Regions from separate parts of the Streptomyces diversicolor genome, predicted to be linked through region 1. Evidence: riboswitches for the same ligand, from Rfam matches in the RefSeq annotation. Region 1 holds a riboswitch; the other holds the start of a gene.

Region 1 (3,502 bases):
CGGCCGTGGCGATGCCGCGGATCAGACGGCGTCCGGAGAGCTGGCTGGGCATGGTTGTCCTTCGTCGCTGGGTGTGAGCGGGTGCGGGGTCGGTGGGTGCGAGCTGGGTGTGAGCGGGTGCGGGGTCGCTGGGTGCGAGCTGGGTGTGAGCGGGTGCGGGGTTTGCTGGGTGTGAGCTGGGTGTGAGTGGCTGCGAGAGAGCGGGAGCGCGGGAGTGCGGGAGGGTGCGGGGAACGGGCCGGTGGTCACAGGACCTTGCTCAGGAAGTCCCTGGTCCGCTCGTGCCGTGGGTGGTCGAGCACCGCGGCGGGCGTGCCCTGTTCGACGATCCGTCCGCCGTCGATGAAGACGATCCGGTCGGCGACCTCGCGGGCGAATCCGATCTCGTGGGTGACGATGACGAGCGTGGTGCCGCTGGTCGCGAGGTCCTTGATGACGGACAGCACCTCGCCGACGAGTTCCGGGTCGAGCGCCGAGGTCGGCTCGTCGAACAGGATGATGCCGGGGCGCAGCGCGAGGGCGCGGGCGATCGCGACGCGCTGCTGCTGGCCGCCGGACAGCTGGCGCGGATAGGCGCCCGTCCGGTCGCCGAGTCCGACCCGGGTGAGCAGGTCACGGGCGAGTTCCTGGGCCGCGGGCCGGGTGAGCCGCCCGGTGGCCACGGGGGCGGCGGCCACGTTGTCGAGCGCGGTCAGGTGCGGGAACAGGTTGAAGTTCTGGAAGACGAAACCGATCCGGCTGCGCTGGGCCAGGATGGCCCGCTCGCTCAGTTCCTTCAGCCGCTTGCCGCTGCGTCTGACCCCGATCGGTTCGCCGCCGACGCTGACGTGTCCGATCTCGGGCCGCTCCAGGTGGTTGATCACCCGCAGCAGCGTGGACTTGCCTGACCCGGACGGGCCGATGACGACGGTGACCTCGCCGGGGCGCACGGTCAGGTCGATGCCGTCGAGGACGCGGTGGGCGCCGTACCACTTGTGCACGTTGTGCACCTCCAGGGCGACGGGTGCCTGCTGGGCGGGCGGGCCCGCGGTCATACGGCGGCCTCCCGGCGCAGTCGGGCGCGCAGTGCGCCGAGGCCCAAGCGGGCCCGCTGCCAGGGCGTCGGCGGCAGGGTGCGGGTGGCGCCCCGGGCGAAGTACCGCTCGACGTAGAACTGGACGACGGACACGACACTGGTGAGGATCAGGTACCAGACGGTGGCGACCAGCAGCAGCGGCACGATGTCACCGGGATAGGTGCTGCCCATGGTCTGCACCGAGCCGAACAGGTCGAGCAGCGACACGTAGAACACCAGGGACGTGGCCTTGATCAGGCCGATGAGCTGGTTGACGTAGTTCGGGGTGATGGACCTGAGGGCCTGCGGGAACACGATCCGGGTGAACTGGTAGCGCCGCGGCAGGCCGAGCGCGGCGGCGGCCTCGTGCTGGCCCTGGTCGACGGAGAGGATGCCGCCGCGGACCACCTCCGAGGCGTACGCCGCCTCGTTGAGGCCGAGCCCGACCACGGCGACCACCATGTCGGTGGCCAGTCGCGACTCGTCGAAGGTGACGAACGCGGGACCGAAGGGTACGCCGAGGCTCACCGTCCGGTACAGGGCCGAGAAGTTGTAGAGGAAGATCAGTACGACGATGAGCGGCACGGACCGGAACAGCCAGGTGTACGTCCAGCTGACGGCGCGCAGCACGGGGCTCCCGGAGAGCCGGCCGAGGGCCAGCAGGATGCCGCCGAGCAGGCCCAGCACGGCGCTGAGCGCGGTCACTTCGAGGGTGACGAGCAGTCCGTCGAGGATGGTGGGGCGCAGGAACCAGTAGCGGAAGCGGTCCCACTGGTAGAAGGGGTTCGTGGCCAGCCCGTGCGCGATCTGTGCCACGACCACCAGCACGACGGCCGTGGCGATCCATCGGCCGGGCCGGCGCAGCGGCACGACTCGCTGAGCGGACAGGGTTTTTGACGGGGTGTCGGCTGGTGGCGGCGCGGTGAGGTACACGGCGCCGCCCGGGGATTCGGACATGGCGGGCTCCGGCGGGGTCGGGGCACCCCCGGGCCGGCGGCGCGACCCGTCGGCCGCGGCGGCGCTGGGCCGGCGGCGTCGAGCCGGCGGGCCAGGGTGCGGCGCGGCAACACGGGAGGGGCACGGGGACCGGGGAGGGGCGGGCAGCGGCACACCGCTCGGTCGGTGTGCGTCGGGAACGCGGGGGCCTGAGGCGGCGTCAGCCGCGGCGACGGGCAGGGCCCGAAGCGGTACACAGTGCGCTGTTCACGCGGAGCAGGTCGACCGCGCGGTCGGCGACGAGCAGACCCGCGTACGGATGTACGCGGCTTCGGGTGCGGCCGTCGGCCGTCCCGTCGGCTGCGTACAGGTCCGTCACTCGCGTCACTCGCATTTCCGGCCCCCGCGGGGCCCTCGCGCTTACCGAAGCGTCATCCGGTCCGGTCGTCACCTGGGGCACCCCACCGCGGCGCGAGGGTTGCCGGCCAGCGAGCCAGGGCTTGTCGCTGACACTCATGACCGTGCTGAGCGGTAAGTAAGGCAGGTGGGCCGACGTATGTCAACGCCCGTCCGCTGAATGGACCGGCCCCCGGCCCGCTCAGCCGCGCCGGGGCCTTGGGGCGCCGGCCGCATGCCGCGCCCAGTCCAGGATCTGCACGGCGGAGCCGGCCGCCTCCAGACCGGCGCAGCGGGCGTGATGACGGCGGGCGATGCCGTCCAGGTCGAGGTGCGCGCCGAAGGCGGGCCGGGCCGCCAGGCGCCGGGCGTGCGCCCACAGCGCCGGATGAGCGGCCACGCGGTGCACGGCGGCGGCGTCGAGGTGATGGCGGTGCACGGTGTCGAGTTGCACCAGCGCGACCCACACCTCGATGTCGGCGGCGGTGAGTTTGCCGCCGACCAGGAACTCCCGTCCGGTGAGCCGCCGTTCCAGTGCGGCCAGGGTGCCGAGCAGGACGTCGAGCGCCGCGGCCCGCTCGGCCGCGTCCGCGCCGGCCCGGCCCGCCCGCTGCGCCGCCTCCTCGATGCCCTGCGCGCACAGCCGCTCGATCTCCTCGATCCCGGCCTCGGTGCCGCAGGGGTAGAGCCGGTCGCGTCCGTCGCCGAAGCAGCGGTCGAGGTCGCGCAGGATGTCGGGGGCGTGGGTGCTGACGATCCGGCCCGACCAGTCGTCGCTGAGCACCGGCGCGAGCGCCGGTCCGGGGTAGCGGTGCGCGCTCGCCTCGTACAGCGGGCGCAGCGCCGAGTGGCCGCCGCCGGGACAGTCGGGGACGGCGTCGAGGAAGGTGACCGGACAGATGTCGTCGAGGGCGAGGAGGCTGTGGCCGACGGCTATCCGCAGGCCGTCGGGACAGGCGGTCGTGAGGTGGAGCCGGTAGCGGCGGGGCACGGCGTAGTGGCCGCTGCGCGCGTCCCGGCCGATCCTGCCCCGGAAGCGGGCGGGCCGCTGGGCGGACGGGAGGGCGGCGAGCGGCGTGCTGGACGTGGACATGCGTCTCCCCGGGTGCGGGCGCG
Region 2 (3,502 bases), on a different contig from region 1:
AGCCGCTCAGCCAGGAGCAGCTGCACACCCTCACGGCCCACCACCAGTACGAGCCGGCCCAGGTCGGTCCGACGGTCGACGAGAACGGTGTCGAGCGGAAGGTGAAGGGGTCCGAGAAGCTGCGCGCCAAGCTCAGCGACGCCTACTACGGCGAGGACGCCCAGATCCCGAAGCCCACCGTCGAGGAGTACAAGGAGATCACGAGCGGCCACGGCCACCACTGATCGCTGCGCACGCCACGCCACGCGCGAGGGGCCCCGTCCGGTGTTCGGACGGGGCCCCTCGCGCATCCGCCGGATGGATAGGGTGGAGCCGATCTGTCCTTGACGACGACCGACGACCGGAGCGGCTGATGAGCGCTGTGACCCCCGCTGGAGGCGACACCGCGGCGGGCCGTTCCTGGCCCGACCTGCTGAGCGCGCTGCTCGGCGGCCAGGACCTGAGCGCCGGTGACACGGCCTGGGCCATGGACCGCATCATGTCCGGAGAGGCCGCGGACGCCCAGGTCGCCGGCTTCCTGGTGGCGCTGCGGGCCAAGGGCGAGACGGTCGAGGAGATCACCGGCCTGGTCGAGGCGATGTACCGGCACGCCAAGCCGCTGCACATCCCCGGTCCGGCCGTCGACATCGTCGGTACGGGCGGCGACCGGGCCAAGACGGTCAACATCTCCACGATGTCCGCCATCGTGCTCGCCGGGACCGGTGCGAAGGTCGTCAAGCACGGCAACCGGGCCTCCTCCTCGGCGAGCGGATCCTCCGATGTGCTGGAACAGCTCGGCATCAACCTGGATCTGACGCCGGAACGGGTGGCGCGGGTGGTCGAGGAGGCCGGAATCACCTTCTGCTTCGCGGCCACCTTCCATCCCTCGATGCGGTTCGTCGGCGCCGTCCGCCGGGACCTCGGGATTCCCACCTCGTTCAACCTCCTCGGACCGCTCACCAACCCGGCCCGGGTCACCGCCTCCGCGATCGGCTGCTTCGACACCCGGATGGCCGGGCTCATCGCCGGGGTGCTGGCCGAACGCGGCTCCTCCGCGCTGGTCTTCCGCGGGGACGACGGCCTGGACGAGCTGACGACCACCGCCACCTCCCGGGTCTGGGTGGTGCGCGACGGCAAGGTCACCGAGGATGTCTTCGACCCGCGCGAGGTCGGCCTCGACCTGGTCCCCGTGTCGGCGCTGCGCGGCGCCGACCCCGCCTACAACGCCGGGGTGGCCCGGCGGCTGCTGGACGGCGAGACGGGCCCGGTGCGGGACGCGGTGCTGCTGAACTCGGCGGCGGCCCTGGTCGCCCTGGAGCCGGGGAGCGGGCCGCTGGCCGAGCAGATCCGGGACGGCATGGCGAAGGCCGCCGAGTCGATCGACTCCGGCGCGGCCCGCCGAGCGCTCGCACGCTGGGCCGCCGCAAGCCACGCCTGAGGCCCCGTACGGCGATGTGACGCAGGGCGCGGTCCACGATCCGGACCGCGCCTTGCGCATCGATGATCGTGTGGCAGGATATCCGGCAGGTCATGAGCGACAGTCATTCGGCCCCGGCCGACTGTCCGGCAACCCTCCGTCCGTGGCGGGGTGCCCCGGGTGAAGACCAGGCCGTAGGCAGCGAGGTCTGCGGCAAGCGCGGACCCCTCGCACTCTGCTGAGTGACAAGCCCAGGGGTCCTGGTCGTCGAGGGAGCCTCTCGTGAGCAAGCGAATGCGATAGGGCCGCAGAGCCCCGCCTCCGCATACCCCTTTTTCCCTCCCCACGCCGAGCCCTGCCCGATGCCGCAGATGTGCCCTCGCGTGGTGAATTCCGCCTGCTTTCACGGGAGTTGTGCCATGTCCGTCTCCACCGCTGCCTCCGACCAGTCCGTCCGTGCCCCGCTGCCCGTCCTCGGCCGTGATGTCACCGTGCCGCTCGTCACCGGCGGCGAGGTCACCTACGCCGCGCTCGACTACGCGGCCAGCGCCCCCGCCCTCCAGCGCGTCTGGGACGACGTGGCCGCCTACGCCCCCTACTACGGCAGCGTGCACCGCGGCGCCGGCTACCTCTCGCAGCTGTCCACCGACCTGTTCGAGAACGCCCGCGCGACCGTCGCCGAGTTCCTGGACTGCCGCGCCGACGACCAGTTGATCTTCACCCGCTCCACCACCGACTCGCTCAACCTGCTGGCGGCCGTGCTCCCGGCCGGCTGTCAGGTCTTCGTCTTCGAGACCGAGCACCACGCCTCGCTGCTGCCCTGGAAGGACGCCGAGGTCAGCTATCTCGACGCGCCGCGCACCCCCGCGCAGGCCGTCGCGACCCTTGAGAAGGCGCTGGCCGGCCGCGACGGGCACGGTCCGGCCCTGGTCTGCGTCACCGGCGCCTCCAACGTCACCGGGGAGCTCTGGCCGGTGCGCGAGCTGGCCGCCGCCGCGCATGCGCACGGCGCCCGGATCGTCCTCGACGCCGCCCAGCTCGCCCCGCACCACCCGGTGTCGGTGCGGGACCTCGACGTCGACTGGGTCGCCTTCTCCGGGCACAAGCTGTACGCGCCGTTCGGGTCCGGCGTGCTCGCCGGACGCGCCGACTGGCTGCGCACGGCCGAGCCGTACCTCGCGGGCGGCGGGGCGAGCCGTACGGTCACCCGCCGGGCGGACGGCGGCGTGGCCGTGGAGTGGCACGAGACGGCTGCCCGCCATGAGGCAGGCTCACCGAACGTGATCGGCGCCTACGCCGTCGCCTCGGCCTGCAAGGCCCTCACGGAGGCCGGCTTCGACACCCTGGTCGCCCGCGAACGGCACCTGATCGAGAAGGTCCGTGCGGGCCTGGCCGAGGTCCCCGAGGTGCGCGTCCTCTCCCTCTTCGGCGAGGACGCCCCCCGGGTGGGCGTGCTCTCCTTCGTGGTCGAGGGCTGGAACAGCTCCCACTTCGCGGCGGCGCTCTCCGCCGAGTACGGCATCGGCGTCCGCGACGGGCTCTTCTGCGCCCACCCCCTCGTCCGCACCCTCCTGGGCGGCGACCCGCAGTCCCAGGGCGAGTGCGGCGCCCCGGAGGCCGCCCCCGGCGAGAAGTCCCTCAACGCGATCCGCGTCAGCTTCGGCGCGGGCACCCCCGACGAACACGTCGACCGCTTCGTGACCGCCGTGAAGCAACTGGTCCGGAACGGCGCGCAGTGGCACTACCACACCGAAAACGGCCGCTGCGTCCCCACCCCCTGACCCCACCCCCAACACGCCACCCCACGGCAACAGCCCCCCACAGGGGGGCGCGGGGAACGGCGCGCTCAACCACGACGTGGCCGCGGTCGAGGGTCGGCAGTAGCCCCCGCAGGGGGGCGCGGGGAACTGCGCGCTCAGCCACGACGGCGCCGCGGTCGAGGGTCGGCGATTGCCCCCGCAGGGGGGCGAGCCCAGCCACGATGTGCCCGCAGCCAAGGACCGGCAGGCGCCCCCGCAGGGGGGCGCGGGGAACGGCGCGCTCAACCACGACGTGGCCGCGGTCGAGGGTCGGCAGTAGCCCCCGCAGGGGGCGCGGGGAACGGCG

What was found. Region 1 has a riboswitch for S-adenosylmethionine ahead of AC27LF_RS01285 (amino acid ABC transporter permease). Riboswitches for the same ligand answer to the same signal wherever they lie in the genome.
Region 2: it holds a riboswitch for S-adenosylmethionine, as region 1 does, so the genes downstream of both, AC27LF_RS17045 (aminotransferase class V-fold PLP-dependent enzyme) here and AC27LF_RS01285 (amino acid ABC transporter permease) in region 1, are expected to answer to the same signal.

Annotation. Positions count from the first base shown of each region.
Region 1 covers NZ_BAAJXA010000001.1:313,897-317,398, reverse strand. Annotated here, with positions in the region: gene AC27LF_RS01295 (ABC transporter substrate-binding protein) at 1-52, opposite strand, end outside; gene AC27LF_RS01290 (amino acid ABC transporter ATP-binding protein) at 246-1,034, opposite strand; gene AC27LF_RS01285 (amino acid ABC transporter permease) at 1,031-2,011, opposite strand; SAM riboswitch class IV at 2,402-2,511, opposite strand; gene AC27LF_RS01280 (glutathione S-transferase C-terminal domain-containing protein) at 2,589-3,479, opposite strand.
Region 2 covers NZ_BAAJXA010000012.1:245,921-249,422, reverse strand. Annotated here, with positions in the region: gene qcrB (cytochrome bc1 complex cytochrome b subunit) at 1-224, shown strand, start outside; gene trpD (anthranilate phosphoribosyltransferase) at 353-1,417, shown strand; SAM riboswitch class IV at 1,506-1,622, shown strand; gene AC27LF_RS17045 (aminotransferase class V-fold PLP-dependent enzyme) at 1,816-3,177, shown strand.